DNA from 4 places in the Bradyrhizobium symbiodeficiens genome. Region 3 is predicted to be linked to each of the others. Evidence: predicted binding sites of a transcription regulator. Region 3 holds the regulator's gene; each other region holds the start of a gene.
What was found. Region 3 encodes PhoB, which activates phosphate uptake and scavenging genes when phosphate is short. Its sites were predicted from a motif close to TGTCATNNANCTGTCAT; they were not measured.
Positions count from the first base shown of each region.

Region 1: a site for PhoB is predicted at 2,536-2,552, ahead of phnF (phosphonate metabolism transcriptional regulator PhnF). Genes of this name have one in related genera too.
Region 2: a site for PhoB is predicted at 2,474-2,490, ahead of CIT39_RS15410 (RNA degradosome polyphosphate kinase). Genes of this name have one in related genera too.
Region 4: a site for PhoB is predicted at 1,596-1,612, ahead of ugpB (sn-glycerol-3-phosphate ABC transporter substrate-binding protein UgpB). Genes of this name have one in related genera too.

Region 1 covers NZ_CP029427.2:6,581,520-6,585,726, reverse strand. The annotation lists gene phnE (phosphonate ABC transporter, permease protein PhnE) at 1-801, shown strand, start outside; gene phnE (phosphonate ABC transporter, permease protein PhnE) at 831-1,646, shown strand; gene phnF (phosphonate metabolism transcriptional regulator PhnF) at 1,772-2,503, opposite strand; gene phnG (phosphonate C-P lyase system protein PhnG) at 2,622-3,086, shown strand; gene phnH (phosphonate C-P lyase system protein PhnH) at 3,091-3,699, shown strand; gene CIT39_RS31020 (carbon-phosphorus lyase complex subunit) at 3,704-4,207, shown strand, end outside.
Region 2 covers NZ_CP029427.2:3,365,530-3,369,736, forward strand. The annotation lists gene ppx (exopolyphosphatase) at 1-192, opposite strand, end outside; gene CIT39_RS15410 (RNA degradosome polyphosphate kinase) at 208-2,400, opposite strand; partial or broken gene CIT39_RS15415 (P-loop NTPase family protein) at 2,551-3,229, opposite strand; gene CIT39_RS15420 (CDP-alcohol phosphatidyltransferase family protein) at 3,323-3,865, opposite strand; gene purM (phosphoribosylformylglycinamidine cyclo-ligase) at 4,022-4,207, shown strand, end outside.
Region 3 covers NZ_CP029427.2:6,747,362-6,751,568, forward strand. The annotation lists gene CIT39_RS31875 (aspartate aminotransferase family protein) at 1-201, opposite strand, end outside; gene CIT39_RS31880 (GcrA family cell cycle regulator) at 656-1,168, shown strand; gene phoB (phosphate regulon transcriptional regulator PhoB) at 1,434-2,141, opposite strand; gene phoU (phosphate signaling complex protein PhoU) at 2,165-2,881, opposite strand; gene pstB (phosphate ABC transporter ATP-binding protein PstB) at 2,893-3,714, opposite strand; gene pstA (phosphate ABC transporter permease PstA) at 3,711-4,207, opposite strand, start outside.
Region 4 covers NZ_CP029427.2:111,587-115,793, reverse strand. The annotation lists gene ugpA (sn-glycerol-3-phosphate ABC transporter permease UgpA) at 1-179, opposite strand, end outside; gene ugpB (sn-glycerol-3-phosphate ABC transporter substrate-binding protein UgpB) at 227-1,543, opposite strand; gene CIT39_RS00500 (CaiB/BaiF CoA transferase family protein) at 1,826-3,004, opposite strand; gene CIT39_RS00495 (organic hydroperoxide resistance protein) at 3,215-3,640, opposite strand; gene CIT39_RS00490 (MarR family winged helix-turn-helix transcriptional regulator) at 3,796-4,207, shown strand, end outside.

The DNA.
Region 1 (4,207 bases), 170 kb from region 3:
CTGCGGCTTACGGCGGGTGCAGGGCTGTTTGTTGCTGCGCTGATCGTGGCCTCGATCGGCGCCGAAGTTAACCTGCGCACCCTCTTCACTTACTTCGGCAATTTCGTCAGCTATTTCGACCGTATTCTCACGCTCGACAACGGCCAGCGGGTCTGGACCAATTTTGGCGAGTGGTTCTGGGGGTGGCACAATTGGCTGAAGCTGCTCGCCGAGACCCTGCTGATCAGCTATGTCGGTACGCTGATCGGAGCGGTGTTCGCGTTCGCGCTCAATTTCTTCGCGGCCGAGAATACTTCGCCGGGACCCTGGCTGCGCTTCTTGGTGCGGCGGCTGCTCGAGTTCGCCCGTACCGTGCCGGGCATCGTATTCGCGCTGATCTTCGTGATCGCCTTTGGTCTCGGCCCGATGGCTGGCGTGCTCGCGATTGCGATCCACTCCACAGGCGCGCTCGGAAAGCTGTTTTCCGAGATCGTCGAGAATGCCGACATGAAGCCGGTCGAAGGCATCCGATCGACTGGCGCGAGCTGGCTCTCCTGCATGCGCTTTGCGATCCTGCCCCAGGTCTCGGCGGGCTACGCGAGCTACGCGCTGTTGCGTTTCGAGATCAATGTGCGCGAGGCCTCGGTGATGGGTTTCGTCGGTGCCGGCGGTATCGGACAGGAGCTCATCGTCGCGATCCGCAAGTTCTACTACTCCGATGTCAGTGCCATTCTCGTGACGATCATCGTCACGGTCTTCCTGATCGACATCACGACCGGCTGGGTGCGCGGCCGACTGTTCGGCAAGGAGGCGCGAACGTGAGCAAGCCGCCCGAAGTTGATGCCGCGCAGATGCGCGCGCGCTATCCCGATGTGTTCGAGCGGCCGGCTGCGGCGCGGCTCGCGACGCCGGCAATGATCGTCGCGGCGTTCGCGATTTTCATCTATGGCCTCGTCGACCTCGATTTTTCGCCGTCACGGCTCTTCAACGGCCTCAGCCAGCTCGGCTGGATCAGCATGATGATGATCCCGCCCGATCCCGGCTCCTCGCTGCCGCTATATCTGAAGGCGATGGGCGAGACGCTCTCGATTGCGCTGCTCGGCACTACGCTGGCTGCGCTGTTCGCGCTTCCGGTCAGCCTGTTTGCCGCGCGCAACGTGGTGCCGTCGGTCATCCTGCGTTTCCCGGTCCGCCGCTTCCTGGATTCGATCCGCGGCGTCGACACGCTGATCTGGGCGCTGGTGTGGATCAACGTCGTCGGGCTCGGCCCGTTCGCCGGTGTGCTCGCCATCGCGGTGTCGGATTTCGGCGCCTTCGGCAAGCTGTTCTCCGAGGCGATCGAGGGTGCCGACCAGAAGCAGGTCGAAGGCATCCGCGCTTCCGGCGGCAGCGCGCTGCACGAGATCCGCTTCGGCCTGATGCCGCAGGTGCTGCCGGTGATCGCGGGCCAGGTGCTTTATTTCATCGAATCGAACACCCGCTCGGCCACCATCATCGGCATCGTCGGCGCCGGCGGCATCGGCCTCCAGCTCGCCGAGCAGATCCGCGTGCTGGAATGGCAGAAAGTGTCGTTCCTGATCTTGATGATCCTGGTCGCGGTGGCCGCGATCGATTTCATCTCTGGCAAGCTGCGCTTTGCGATCATTGGGCGCAGGGCGGTAGCTTAGTTGCAGCTGCCGTAGGGTGGGCAAAGCGAAGCGTGCCCACCACGTCAACTCGGCTATCGGGGAGAGATGGTGGGCACGGCGCAAGTGCGCCTTTCCCACCCTACGAGCCCTGCGTGGTCGCTCGTTCACCCGTTCTCCACCAGAAACTCCACCCGCTCGGCCGCGAACCGCGAATGCTTGGTCATCAGCGGCTTGCCCTCGAGATCATGGTCGGTCGCGTCGACCACCAGGATCGGGCGTCCGAGTGCCAGGTCGAGCCGGGCCGCGTCGGTAGCGTCGACGATGCCGGCCGTGATCCTCGTCGCGCCGCGGCGATAGTCGCCCACGCCGTAATGTTCCAGCAGCTTCGTCATCGAGCGTGTCGCCGCGAACACGGCGCCTGCACCTGGAAACAATTCCGCCGACAGCCAGGTGGTGGAGACGCAGATCGGCGTGCGGTCGGCCAGCCTGATCGCCTCGATTCGCACCAGGGGCGCGCCGGTCTTCAAGCCGAGCTCGCGCGCCAGCTCACGGGTCGCGACATCGTCGGTCGCCTCGATCAACTGCCCGCGCGGCTCGCGGCCGCCGGCGCCGACAATCTCGGAGAATCGGGTGCGCGAACGCAGGGGATAGGCGAGCTTCTGCGCCTCGACATAGGTTCCGCTGCCGCGCTCGGCACGCACGAGGCCGCGCTCGGCAAGGGCTGCCAGCGCGCGCCGCACGGTGTGGCGGTTCACCCGATAGGTTTCGGCGATCTCCATCTCGCCCGGCAATTTGTCGCCGGCCGCGAAACGGCCGTCGGCGATGCCGCGCTCGATGCCGTCGGCAACGAGGCGCCATAGCGCGACGCCCGAGGAGGCGGTGTCCTGCATACTCATGTCGCGGCAACCTACTCCAGAAATCACAGCTTTGTCACGAAACAGTCATGGCGCTCCCTTATGAAGTTGTCTATTATCATAGACAACTTTGATGCGGCAAGTTCGGTCGGAAAGTTCGGTGGATCAGGTGACCCAGCACAACAACCAGCAAGCCCAGCGCCAGGCCGCCATGGCCGTGCTGGCGCGCGCGGAGGCGGGCGAGATCGCCGCCCGCCTCCGCGACTTCGTCCTGCCGGCCCATCAGGATTTGCGCGCGCCGGAGAACGGCCTCGTCATGCTGCGCGGCAGGGTCGGCGGCGACGGCGCGCCGTTCAATCTCGGCGAAGCGACGGTGTCGCGCGCGGCGGTGCGGCTGGCGAGCGGCGAGGTCGGGTTCGGCTACACGCTCGGGCGCGACGGTGAGAAGGCGCGGCTGATCGCGCTGTGCGACGCGCTGGTACAGTCCCGGGATTTTGGCGCGGCGGTGGAGCGGGACGTTATCGCGCCGTTGCGTGAGCAGCTTATGACTGCCCGCAAGCAGGCGGCGGCGGAGACCGCCGCGACGAAGGTTGATTTCTACACCATGGTGCGCGGTGAGGGGTGAGGCCATGACCACGATTGCGGAACTGCCGCCCGGTTTCGCCGACAAGGTGCTGTCGGCGCAATCGACCTTTCGCTCGGTGATGGACGCGATGGCGCGGCCTGGCTCGGTCCAGCGCATTGTCCCGATGGCCGGAGCGCCTGATACGATGATGCGCGGCACCGCCGCGATCGCGCTGACGCTGTTCGATCACGACACGCCGCTCTGGCTCGACGCGCGGATGGCGGAGAGCCCGGAATTGGTGAAATGGCTGAAATTCCACACCGGCGCGCCTGTGGTGCAGGATTCATCGATTGCGAGTTTTGCGCTGATCAGTGACGGCGGTGCGCTGCCGCAACTCGAACGCTTCGCGCTCGGCACCAGCGAATATCCGGACCGGTCCACCACATTGATCCTGCAGGTCGACAGCCTCGACGCAGGCCGCAGTTTCGAGCTGCGCGGCCCTGGCATCGACGGCGTCGCGATGCTCAATGCGTCGGTCAAGCCGTTCGATCTGTTCGAGCGCCTGCACGTCAACGAGGCGCTGTTTCCGCGCGGCATCGATGTGGTGCTGGTCGCCGATGACGCATTGGTCGCGATTCCACGCACCACGCGCATCGCGAGCAAGGGAAGCTAGAAGCATGTATGTCGCAGTCAAAGGCGGCGAACGCGCCATCGAGAACGCCCATCGCCTGCTCGCGGACAAGCGGCGCGGCGACCAAAACGTTCCGGAGGTCACGCTCGACCAGATTTCGGAGCAGCTTGGGCTGGCGGTGGACCGCGTCATGAGCGAAGGCTCGCTCTATGACCGCGAGCTCGCGGCGCTGGCGATCAAGCAGGCGCGCGGCGACCTGATCGAGGCGATCTTCCTGGTTCGCGCCTTCCGCGCCACCTTGCCCCGTTTCGGTGCGAGCGAGCCCGTGGACACCGGTGCGATGCGGGTGCAGCGGCGGGTGTCCTCGACCTTCAAGGACATTCCGGGCGGCCAGATCCTCGGGCCGACCTTCGATTACACCCACCGCCTGCTCGATCCCGCGCTCGCGCAAGGCTTCGTGCCGGAGGCGCCGGCAACGGTTGATGCGTCGACGGCGCCGACGCCGCGCGTGACCGACATTCTCGGCCGCGACGGGCTGATCGAATCTTCG
Region 2 (4,207 bases), 3.4 Mb from region 3:
CAGCGCCTTGTCGACGGCATCGGGCGCGAGCAGGCCGGTGCTCTGCACCTCGCGTCCAAGGCCGCACAGCGTCTTCTCGTTGAAGATCGGAATGAGACTGCGCGTCAGTCCCTCGTAGACGACGAGACGGACCGAGTTGGAGCCGATATCGATGACCGCGACGCTCGAGCCGCGCTTGCGCGGCCGCTTCACGTCGGAAATCCCCGATCAGGATTGATGGCGTTCGTTCCGGCGCGTGAGACGACGCGGCGAGGATTCCTTGAGCGACTTTCCACGGCCAGACAGACTCGGATTTGTCATGAAGTAGTTGTGCACGTTGAAAGGCTCCTCGCCCTTCGCGGTCTTCATACGCGTTGAGGACCCGTCCGGCAACAATTGCCAGCTTTGCTCATTGTCCTTCAGGTTCGCGACCATGATCTGTTCGAGAACCTGCTGATGCACCGTGGGATTCTGCAGCGGGCACAGCACCTCGACGCGGCGATCGAGGTTGCGGGGCATCATGTCGGCCGACGAGATATACACAGCCGCCTTGGCGCTCGGCAGGCCCTGACCCATGCCGAAGCAGTAGATTCGGCCGTGTTCCAGGAAGCGTCCGATGATCGACTTGACGCGAATGTTCTCGGACAGGCCGGGAATGCCGGGCCGCAGGCAACAGATACCGCGCACCACCAGCTCGACCTGCACGCCGGCCTGGGAGGCCTCGTACAGCGCATCGATAATATCAGGATCGACCAGCGCATTCATCTTCATCCAGACCGCGCCGGACCGGCCGTGCTTAGCGTGTGCGGTCTCGCCCTGGATATGCTCGATGATGCGTTTGCGCAGGGTGAGCGGCGACACCGCCATCTTTTCCAGATCGCTCGGCGCGGCATAGCCGGTGATGAAATTGAACACGCGCGCAGCATCGCGGCCGATGGTCGGATCGGATGTGAAGTAGGAGAGGTCGGTGTAGATGCGCGCGGTGACCGGGTGGTAGTTGCCGGTACCGGTATGAACGTAAGTCGTGAGGCTGCCGCCCTCGCGGCGCACCACCATCGAGAGTTTTGCGTGCGTCTTCAGTTCGAGGAAGCCGTAGACGACCTGCACGCCGGCGCGTTCGAGATCGCGCGCCCAGCGGATATTGGCCTCCTCGTCGAAGCGCGCCTTGAGCTCGATCAGCGCGGTGACGGACTTGCCGGCTTCGGCAGCTTCCACGAGCGCGCGCACGATCGGCGAGTTGCTCGAGGTGCGGTAGAGCGTCTGCTTGATGGCGACGACGTCGGGGTCGCGCGTCGCCTGCTGGAGAAACTGCACCACCACGTCGAAGGATTCGTAGGGGTGATGGACGACGAGGTCCTTCTGCCGGATCGCAGCGAAGATGTCGCCGCCTTGCTCGCGCACGCGCTCGGGATGCCGGGGCACGTAAGGGGTGAATTCCAGATCGGGCCGGTCGAGGCGGGTGAGTTGCGAGAGCTCGTTCATGGCGAGCACGCCGTCGACGAGGAACACCTCGTCGTCGGCGGTCGACAGCGCGTGCTGCACGAAGTTGCGCAGCTGCTCCGGCATCTTGGCGTCGATCTCGAGCCGGATCACCGAGCCGCGGCGGCGGCGTTTCAGCGCGGTCTCGAACAGGCGGACGAGATCCTCGGCCTCTTCCTCGATTTCGAGTTCGGAGTCGCGGATGACGCGAAAAGCGCCTTGGCCGTGCAGGTTGTAGCCGGGGAACAGGCGGTTGATGAACAGGGCGGTCGCCTGTTCCAGCGAGATCAGCCGGACCACCTTGCCCTCGGTCGGCAGGCGGATGAAGCGGTCGATCTTGCCCGGCATGCGGATCAACGCGTTCATCTGCTTGCCGTCGGCGGCGCGCGTGAGCTGGAGCGCGATGGTGAAGCCGAGGCTCGGGATGAACGGGAAGGGGTGGGCGGGGTCGATCGCCAGCGGCGTCAGCAGCGGGAACACGTTGCTGAGGAAGTAGTCCTCGATCCAGGTCCGTTCCGCCTTGGTGACGTCCTTGCCCTCGACCAGCACGATGCCGACATCGGCCAGGGTGCCGCGCAAATCGCGCCAGATTGCCTGCTGGTCGGAGGCAAGCTCGGAGACGGTGCGGTTGATCAGCGCGAGCTGCTCGGACGGGGTCAGACCGTCGGGGCTGCGTTCGGCAATGCCCTCGCGCACCTGGGCCTTGATGCCGGCGACGCGGACCATGAAGAACTCGTCGAGGTTATTCGCCGAAATCGACAGGAATCGCACCCGCTCAAGCATGGGGTGGCTTGGATTGACCGATTCCTCCAGGACGCGGCGGTTGAAATGCAGCCAGGAGAGCTCGCGGTTGATGAATCGCTCGGGACTCGATGCGATCGCCGGCAGGCTCTCGGTCTCTGGGGCTTTTTCTTTAGTTTCAACAGTTTGCACAGAGTCCATCAGAAGTCGGTCCATCCAGTTCGCCCCAATTTGCGACTTACCCGCAAAACCGCCGGGAGCATGTGTTAGAGCGATGACGTTTCGATGACATTGATGTTCCGCCGCTTCGCCGCGTCAAGCGGGCTTCGCGTGGGGCCTTGGAAGCGCAGGTCAGGCGTCCCGCAACAGCTCGGCGGCCAGCGCCCGGGTGACGGGGCGGCCGAGCCTGAGGGCTTCGCTGTCGAGCAGCTCCACGGCCTGGCGGGCGGCGGCCGAGGACCGCTCCAGGCGGGTGGCGAGGTAGCTGACCACGCTCTCGTCGACGGCGAGCTGGCGGTCGGCGCAGAATTTGACGATCAGGCCGCGGAACAGTCGGTCGTCGGGCGGCAGCAACGCGACCACCGGCACGGCCCGCAGACGCGAGCGCAGGTCGCGAAGCTCGATTTCCAGCGCGGCTGGCACCTCGCGTCCGGTGAAGAGGAGGTTGGCCTCGTCCTCGCGGGCAAGGTTCATCAGGTGGAAGAGGGCGCGTTCGTCAAATTCCCCGACCTTGATGTCCTCGACCACCAGGGCGCCGGTGGCGAGCGCGCCCGGAACGCTCGCGGCGGTCAGTGCATTGGCCGTGGTGGAGCGGGGCGCCGGATTCCTCAGCCCAGATCGCGGCGAGATGGCTCTTGCCGCTTCCTTCCGGGCCGGCCAGCCACATGATCCGGTTCGGCCATTCCGGCCAGCTGTCGATCAGGCCGAGACCGGCCGCGTTGGCGGGGCCTTCGAGGAAATTGTCCCGGCTGAGGCTTTCCGCATGCGGAAGCGAAAACGCCAATTGTCGGGGGTGAACGCGGCCTGGCACGCTTGCTTTGCTCCATGCCGGCGGGCCCGGCGTGATGTGAAGAGATCGAACGTATCGAGCGGGAGTTGGCCTTTTGCGGGGCCACATCGCCTCTCATTTGGCCTCGATCGTACTCATGTGCCGCAGCCACTCGACCAGATAGAGCGACACGGAGGCGAGCGTGAAGACCGTGACGAGGCTCATCAGGATGATATCATAAGGGGCCGGCTTGAAGCCGAAGGCAAGCGCCGCCAGCACGAGGGCCGCGAACGCCACTTGCGCCACGGTGTTAAGCTTGGACACTTTCGACGGCTTCATCTCGACCGGCCGGTCGAACAGCCAGGATACGATCACGGCGGCGACGATCATGATGTCGCGCGAGACCACCAGGATCACGATCCAGCGCGGGATTGCGCCCCAGATCCCGAGCGCCATGTAGATCGAGACCAGCAGCGCCTTGTCCGCGAGCGGATCGAGCAGGGCGCCGAGTTCGCTCGTCATGTTGAAGCGCTTGGCCAGGAAGCCGTCCACGGCATCGCTGATCCCGGCGATCAGGAAGACGGCGAACGCGACCTCCATTTGGCTCGACACGATGGCCCAGACGATGATCGGGACCAGCATGATGCGGCCCAGGGTAATGATATTCGGAATACTCACGAAAGCGCTTCCCGGCACCCGGTCTGACCTCGAATCCGGCCCCCTCGGGAGGCTGAACCGGTTGATATCTACATACTATAGGGTGGGGCGCCACGCTTGCCATTGCGCGTCCCCGGAATTCGACGTAACCAGCCGCAAACCCACTGGAAATCGGGCATGACCGACCGCAAAAACGGCCTCACTTACGCCGATTCAGGCGTCGATATCGACGCGGGCAACCGCCTGGTCGATTTGATCAAGCCGATGGTGCGCGCCACCGCACGGCCCGGCGCCGACGCCGAGATCGGCGGCTTCGGCGGTCTGTTCGACCTCAAGGCGGCCGGTTTCAAGGACCCGGTCCTG
Region 3 (4,207 bases):
CCAGAGCTTCGTCGCCTGCTCCTGCAGCGCCTTGATCAGATGCGGATGGCAATGGCCGAGCGCATTCACGGCCACGCCCGAGGTGAAATCGAGATAGCGATCGCCATTGGTCGCGATCAGCCAGCAGCCTTCACCGCGCTCGAAGCCGAGGTCGGCTCTGGCGAAAACGGGGAGCAAATGCGGCGCTGCGCTGTTCGTCATGATGTCACTTGAATGTTGCGGACGGTGTGACGCGTGCATTGCGCAACGCACCATCCACCGGCCCGGAAAACGAAACGTGCCGCCTTTTAAGGGCGGCACGCGGGACTATCTTATGCCTGGCAAGACGGGTGTCAATGCCGCCCGGAAAGCCTCGGGAAACGCAGAATCCGTAGTCTTGCGGTGCCGATTTTGCGGGATTTCACCACGGAACATGTGGAAGCGAGTCGGCGGACTCTTGCGCGGGAGTCACGCCATATTGTAGCGTTTGGATTGTCAGATACGACATCTCGTGCAGCGGTTCTGATCTCAAGAGTCCTCATGTACCGGCGTAAACGTTCGGGCGTCAGTCGCGCCCGGCGAGCCCTAAGGGATTCTGGCGGCACGGGTTTTTCGAAGCTTAGCAATCGCCGCATGGGCGCCAGGACGGCAGCCGCGCGACGAGGGAAAGGGTGCAATGACGGTTTTGACCTGGTCCGATGATCGCGTCGAGCAGCTGAAAAAGCTCTGGGAGGCCGGACTTTCGGCCAGCCAGATCGCAGCTGAGCTCGGCAATGTGACCCGCAATGCCGTGATCGGCAAAGTGCACAGGCTCGGTCTGTCCGGCCGCGCAAAGAGCCCGTCATCGGCCGCGCCCCGGCCGCGCAAGGCGCGCCCCGCACAGCACATGATGCGGGTGACCCGCCCCATCGCGCGCGGCAACACCGCGCTGGCCCAGGCCTTCGAGGTCGAGGTGGAGGCCGAGCCGGTCACCTACGACAACGTGGTGCCGATGAGCCAGCGGCTGTCGCTGCTCGAGCTGAACGAGGCGACCTGCCATTGGCCGGTCGGAGATCCCTCCAGCCCGGACTTCTTCTTCTGCGGCGGCAAGGCGCTGTCCGGCCTGCCCTACTGCGCCCAGCACTCGCGCGTGGCGTATCAGCCGGCGGCCGATCGCCGGCGCGCAGCACCTAAGCCGGGGCCGCGGTGAGCTTGCGGATTTAGCTGACTAAGGACGGTGCTGTCACACGACGACGGCGCAACAATCTCGGTGTCATCCCCGCGAACGCGGGGATCCATAACCACAGGGCGCAGTTATTGCGCGAGATGGTCACTCCGAGTCTTCGCCAAACTACGTCCTGTGGTTATCGCGACGGGCGCAAGCGCTCGCGCGGAGATCCCGGGCTCGCGCTGCGCGCGCCCCGGGATGACGGCTGAGATTGCGGCTACAGCGCCAAACGGCAGCCCACAACCCGCTACGCCTGCTCGGCCTTCGCGAAGCGATCGTCCAGCGCGTAGCCGGCGCCGCGGACGGTGCGGATCGGGTCCTGCTCGCGGCCGAGATTGAGCAGCTTGCGCAGGCGGCCGATATGAACGTCGACGGTGCGCTCGTCGATGTAGATGTCGCGGCCCCAGACGCTGTCGAGCAGCTGCTCGCGCGAGAACACGCGGCCGGGATGCTCCAGGAAGAACTCCAGCAGGCGATATTCGGTCGGGCCGAGATCGATCGGCCGGCCCGAGCGCGCCACGCGGCGCTTGTCGCGGTCGAGCTCGATGTCGCCATAGGCCAGCACGGTGGCGAGCCGCTCGGGGCTGGCGCGCCGCAGCAGGCCCTTCACGCGCGCCAGGAGCTCCGGCACCGAGAACGGCTTGACGATGTAATCGTCGGCGCCGGTCGCAAGCCCCCGCACCCGCTCGCTCTCCTCGCCGCGCGCGGTGAGCATGATGATCGGCAGCTGCTTGGTGTCGGGCCGGGTGCGCAGGCGCCTGCACAGCTCGATGCCCGACAGGCCCGGCAGCATCCAGTCGAGCACGATCAAATCGGGGATGTGCTCCTTGAGGCGGGTGTCGGCGTCGTCGCCGCGCATGACCGTCTCGACGTCATAGCCGTCGCCTTCGAGGTTGTAGCGAAGCAGCTCGGTGAGAGCTTCCTCGTCCTCAACCACCATAATGCGTGCGCCCATGGTGTCGTCGCTCCTTAAAGTCTTCAGGTATTCGGGATCGCCGTGGCGAAGGTGGTCATGTCGCCCTTCGGCCGCTTGTCGGTGATCGCCTGGCCCTCGATCATGTAGAACACGGTCTCGGCGATGTTGGTGGCGTGGTCGCCGATCCGCTCGATGTTCTTGGCGCAGAACATCAGGTGGATGCAGAACGAGATGTTGCGCGGATCCTCCATCATGTAGGTGAGGAGCTCGCGGAACAGCGAGGTGCAGATCGCGTCGACCTCCTCGTCGCCCTTCCACACCGCCATCGCCGCCGGCAGATCGTGCGCGGCATAGGCGTCCAGCACCGACTTGACCTGCTGCTGCACGAGGTCGGTCATGTGCTCGAGGCCGCGGAACAGTTTCAGCGGATGGAAATCGGTCTCCAGCGCGGCGACGCGCTTGCCCATGTTCTTGGCGAGGTCGCCGATGCGCTCGAGGTCGGTCGCGACGCGCATCGCGCCGACGATCTCGCGCAAATCCACCGCCATCGGCTGGCGGCGGGCGATGGTGAGCACCGCGCGTTCCTCGATGCGCTTCTGCAGCGCGTCGAGATCGGCATCGATGGTGACGACGCGCTGGCCGAGCGCGACGTCGCGGCGGATCAGCGCATCGACGGAATCGACGATCATGCGCTCGGCGATGCCGCCCATCTCGGCGACCAGGCGCGTGAGTTCCTGGAGGTCGGTGTCGAAGGCCTTGGCGGTATGTTCGGTACCCATGTTCCGTCTCCTCAGCCGAACCGGCCAGTGATGTAATCCTGCGTGCGCCGGTCAGTCGGCGACGTGAAGATCTTGCTGGTGTCGTCGAACTCGATCAGCTCGCCGAGATACATGAAGGCGGTCTTGTCGGAGACGCGCGCGGCCTGCTGCATGTTGTGGGTGACGATCGCGATCGTGTAGTTCTCGGACAGTTCCTGGATCAGCTCCTCGACCTTGGCGGTCGAGATCGGGTCGAGCGCCGAGCACGGCTCGTCGAACAGGATGACTTCGGGGCGCACCGCGACGGTGCGGGCGATGCACAGGCGCTGCTGCTGGCCGCCGGAGAGCGACAGGCCGGAAGCGTTGAGCTTGTCCTTGACCTCGTTCCAGAGGGCGCCGCCGCGCAGCGCCTTCTCGACGCGGTCGTCCATCTCGGACTTCGAGATCTTCTCGTAGAGGCGGATGCCGAAAGCGATGTTCTCGTAGATAGTCATCGGGAACGGCGTCGGCTTCTGGAACACCATGCCGACCCGGGCGCGCAGCAGATTGAGGTCGAGCTTGAGGTCGAGGATGTTGGTCTGGTCCAGCATCAGCTGGCCGGTGGCGCGCTGGCCCGGATAGAGATCGTACATCCGGTTGAAGATGCGCAGCAGGGTCGACTTGCCGCAGCCCGACGGGCCGATGAACGCCGTGACGCGGTTGGCGCCGAGCGTCAGGTTGATGTTCTTCAGCGCGTGGTGCTCGCCGTAATAGAAGTTGAGGTTGCGCACCGTCACCTTGGCGGGCGCCTCGGGCAGCACAGGCGCGTGCGGCAGGCCACCGGACGCGCTCATCGATACGGAAAGATCACTCATTTTGCGGTCCTCTCGGCGCCAAGGATGCGCGCGCCAATGTTCAGGGCAAGCACGGTCAGGGTGATGAGCAGTGCGCCGCTCCACGCCAACTGCTTCCAGTAGGCGTAGGGGCTCTGCACGAAGTTGTTGATGGTGACGGGCAGGTTGGCCATCGTCTTGTTCAGGCCGAGGCTGAAGAACTGGTTCGACAGCGCGGTGAACAGCAGCGGCGCGGTCTCGCCGGCGACGCGGGCGGTGGCGAGCAGCACGCCGGTGATGAGGCCGGACCGGGCCGCACGATAGGCGATCCGCTTGATCACCAGCGAACGCGGCAGGCCCAGCGCCGAGGCCGCCTCACGCAGCGGATTCGGCACCAGCAGCAGCATGTCCTCGGTGGTGCGCAGCACGACCGGGATCACGATGACGGCGAGCGCCAGGCTGCCCGCGATCGCGGAGAAGCCACGCATCGGCACCACCACCGCGCCGTAGATGAACAGGCCGATGATGATCGAGG
Region 4 (4,207 bases), 390 kb from region 3:
TCGATGTAATTGTCGAACCAGACGAAGGTGGTCGAGAGACCGAAGGCGTCCTGCAGCAGGAAGGACTGGATCACGGCCTGTAAGGCCGGCCAGTAGAAGAAAATCAGGACGATCGCGAGCTGCGGCGCAACCAGCGCGTAAGGCAACAGCTTCGATTGAAAAATGGCTTGCTTTTGCATGGTGCCCCAGAGCGGCAGGCCGGGTGGCCGGCCTGCCGCTCATCGCCTTACTTCACGGCGGTCTTTTCGAACTGACGCAGCATCGTGTTGCCGCGCTCGACGGCGGCATCCAGCGCCTGCTTGGCGGTCTTCTTGCCGGCCAGCGCCTGCTCGATCTCTTCCGACCAGACGTCGCGCAGCTGCACCATGTTGCCGAGGCGCAGGCCGCGCGAATTCTCGGTCGGCTCCTTGTTGGTCAGCTCGAGCAGCGGGGTCTCGAGATAGGGCTGGTCCTTGTAGAAGCCCTCGGCCTTGGCTTTCTCATAGGCTGCCTTGGTGATCGGCAGATAGCCCGAGGCCTTGTGGATGTAGACTTGGCGATCGGTGTCCGAGAGGAAGGTCAGGAATTTTGCGACGCCCTTGTATTCGTCGGCCGGCTTGCCGCCCATGACCCAGAGCGAAGCGCCGCCGATGATCGAGTTCTGCGGGGCGCCCTTGACATCAGGATAATACGGCATCGGCACCGCGGTGAAGTTGAACTTGGCCTGCGCCTTGACGTTGCCGAAGAACGCCGACGAGGTCAGGTAGATCGGACATTCGCCCGACGTGAAGCGGCCTTCGCCGGTGTTCGTGCGGCCGGCATAGTCGTAGGTCTTGTCCTTCTGGAGCTCGACCAGCTTCTCGAGATGCTTGACCTGGAGCGGTCCGTTGAACTCGAGCTTGGTGTCGAAGCCGTCGAGGCCGTTGGCCTTGCTGGCGAGCGGCACGTTGTGCCAGGCGGAGAGCTGCTCGAGGTTGACCCAGGTAACCCAGGAGCCGGAGAAGCCGCAGGTCGGATGACCGTTGTCGTGCAGCTTCTTGGCGGCGGCGAAGGTTTCGGGCCAGGTCTTGGGGATCTCGACGTTCGCCTTCTTCAGCTCGTCGAGATTGACCCACATCACGGTCGACGACGAGTTGAAGGGGAAGGACAGCATCTCGCCCTTGGACGTCGAGTAGTAACCGGTGATGGCGGGCAGGTAGATCTTGGGATCGAACTTCTCGCCGGCGTCGGCCATCAGCTTGTAGACCGGCTTCACGGCGCCGGTCGCAGCCATCATGGTGGCGGTGCCGACCTCGAACACCTGCATGATGTGCGGCGCGTTGCCGGCACGGAACGCCGCGATGCCCGCGTTCATCGTGTCGGCGTAATTGCCCTTGTAGGTCGGGACGACCTTGTAGTCGCTCTGCGCCGCGTTGAAGTCGTTGGCGAGCTTGACGATGACGTCGTTGTTGGCGCCGGTCATCGCGTGCCACCACTGGATTTCCGTCACGGCCAGCGCCGGCGACGCCGTCATGCCGATCGTGAGTGCAAATGCGGTAGCCGCGCCAAAATGTCGAAGAGCCATCAAGTAAACCTCCCTTGGCCGTCAAAAGATGCGCTTGCGCTAGCAGCGCCATATGACGTTCACATGACTGTGTAAGCGGGCGAAACGAAAGCGGCAAGCGCTGGAAAAGGGAAGCCGGCAAATAGGCGAAGACGGAGCGGGGCAGCCGCCTCCGTTCGCGGTGCACACGCGTGGATCGCGCCGCAGTGCGGCATTGATGTGAGGTTGGCGATCAGCTACTGGCTCGAAAACCTCCCCCGCGTGCGGGAGAGGGAGTGCACCACCGTTGACGCCCGTCTTACCTCAGCGCTTGCGCTCCGGCCCGCAGACGGTGCCCTTCTCGACCATTGCGTCGATCTCGGCCTTGGAATATCCGAACTCGCCGAGCACTTCCGCCGAGTGCTGGCTGAATTTCGGCGGCAGCCGGCGCAGGCTCGGCTTGCTGCGATCGAGCCGGATCGGCGATGCCACGCCCTTGTACCAGTCCTTCTCGATAATATCGCCGCGCGCGATCGTGTGCGGGTTCGTCAACGCCTGGTCGATCTTCTGCACGGGCCCTGCAGGCAGGCCCGCGGCGAGCAGGCGATTGCACAGCGGCTCGGCCTCGTGCTGGCTGAACACGGCGGCAAGCTCGGCGCGCAGCGCCTCGCGGTTGGCGATGCGGTCCTTGTTGCGGGCAAAGCGCGGATCGGTGCCGAGCTCGGGCTTGCCGATCTCCTTGGCCAGCTTGCGGAAGGTGCCGTCATTGCCGACGCCGATGAAGATGTTGTCGGTCTTGGTCGGGAAGATCGCATAAGGCACGAGGTTGGGATGCTCGTTGCCGGTGAGCGACGGCGGCTTGCCGTGCATGAAATAATTCGCGGTGTGCGGATGCATGATGGCAAGGCCGGTCTCGTACAGCGTGGTCTCAAGGAACTGGCCCTTGCCGGAGCGCTGCCGCTCCGACAGCGCCATCAGGATGCCGATCGCCGCGTAGAGGCCGGTGCCGATGTCGACCAGGGGCACGCCGATCCGCATTGGTCCGCTCTCGGGCGAGCCGGTCGCCGCGATCATGCCGGTCATGGCCTGGATGATGGCGTCATAGCCGGGATTGCCGCCGCGCGGACCGTCGGCGCCGAAGCCGCAGATCCGGCAATGCACGAGGCGCGGGAATTTCTTGCTGAGGATTTCGTTGCCGATGCCCCATTTCTCCAGCGTGCCCGGCTTGAAATTCTCGATCAGGACGTCGGCCGTCTCGAGCATCTTGAGCAGCACGATGCGGCCGCCCTCGGAGGCGAGGTCGAGCCCGATCGAACGCTTGTTGCGGTTGATGCCGATGAAATAGGCCGCGTCCTCTTCGTGGAAGGGAGGACCCCAGTCGCGCACTTCGTCGCCCGCGGGCGGCTCGACCTTGATCACGTCGGCGCCGTGGTCGGCGAGAATCTGGGTGCAGTAGGGACCGCCGAGCACGCGCGTGAGATCGATGACGCGCAATCCGCTCATTGCGCCCAATGCTGCTCCAGAACTGGCGGCTTCAGTCATGCCTTCGCGTCCCCTGTGTCGGTCATTTGATCACAGGCCTAGCGAGGTTTCCCGGTGCCAGCAATGGCGCCGAGCGTAGGGGGTCATGCAGGCGCACGCCGCATGCCGCGGCATGGCAAATGGCAGCGGCCGGCCCGGGGGGATCCCGGGCCAGCCAATCCGCAATTTCGGTCAGACGACCGTCAGGCGAACGTCGACATTGCCGCGCGTGGCATTGGAGTACGGGCACACCTGGTGCGCCTTCTCGACCAGCGCCTCGGCCTCTGCGCGGGCGAGGCCCGGCAGCGAGACGGCGAGATCGATGTCGAGACCGAAGCCGCCCTCGGAACGCGGGCCGATGCCGACGGTCGAGGTCACGGAGGCATCAGCCGGAACCTTCGGCCCGCCCTGCGACGATACGAACTTCATCGCGCCGATGAAGCAGGCGGCATAGCCGGCCGCAAACAGCTGCTCGGGATTGTTGCCGGCGCCGCCGCCGCCGCCGAGCTCCTTCGGCGTGGTGAGCTTGACATTCAGCGAGCCGTCGAGGGTCGCAGCCTTGCCGTCGCGGCCGCCGGTGGCCTTGGCGCTGGTCTTGTAGAGGACGTTCACGGACATTGTCGTCTCCTCGGGTCTTCCGGTTGGGGTAAGTTCTGTATCGCAGACAATTAGATTGTGCGCAATTGAAATTGGCATGGCTCACATTTAATTGTTCGCAATTGAATGTGCCGCCCGCCGGCACCAGAATGGGAGGAAATCCCGTGAGATTCTCCATGCCTCGAAAACACTCGGCAGCGGACGCGCCGCTGCGGCTCGACAACCAGATCTGCTTCGCGGTCTATTCGGCCGCGCACGCCTTCAACCGCGTCTACAAGCCGCTGCTGGACCGGCTCGGCCTGACCTATCCGCAATATCTGGTCATGCTGGCGCTGTGGGAGCGCGACGACGTGCCGGTCAAGGACATCGGCGAGAAGCTGTTCCTGGATTCGGGCACGCTGACGCCGCTGCTCAAGCGGCTGGAGGCCGCGCATCTCGTGAGGCGCACGCGTAGCAGCGAGGACGAGCGCCAGGTCCTGATCGCGCTGACGCCGCAGGGGCATGCGCTGAAGGAGAAAGCGCGCGCCGTGCCGCAATCGATCCTGGCAGCGTCGGACTGCTCGGTGTCGGAGCTGGTCGCGATGAAGG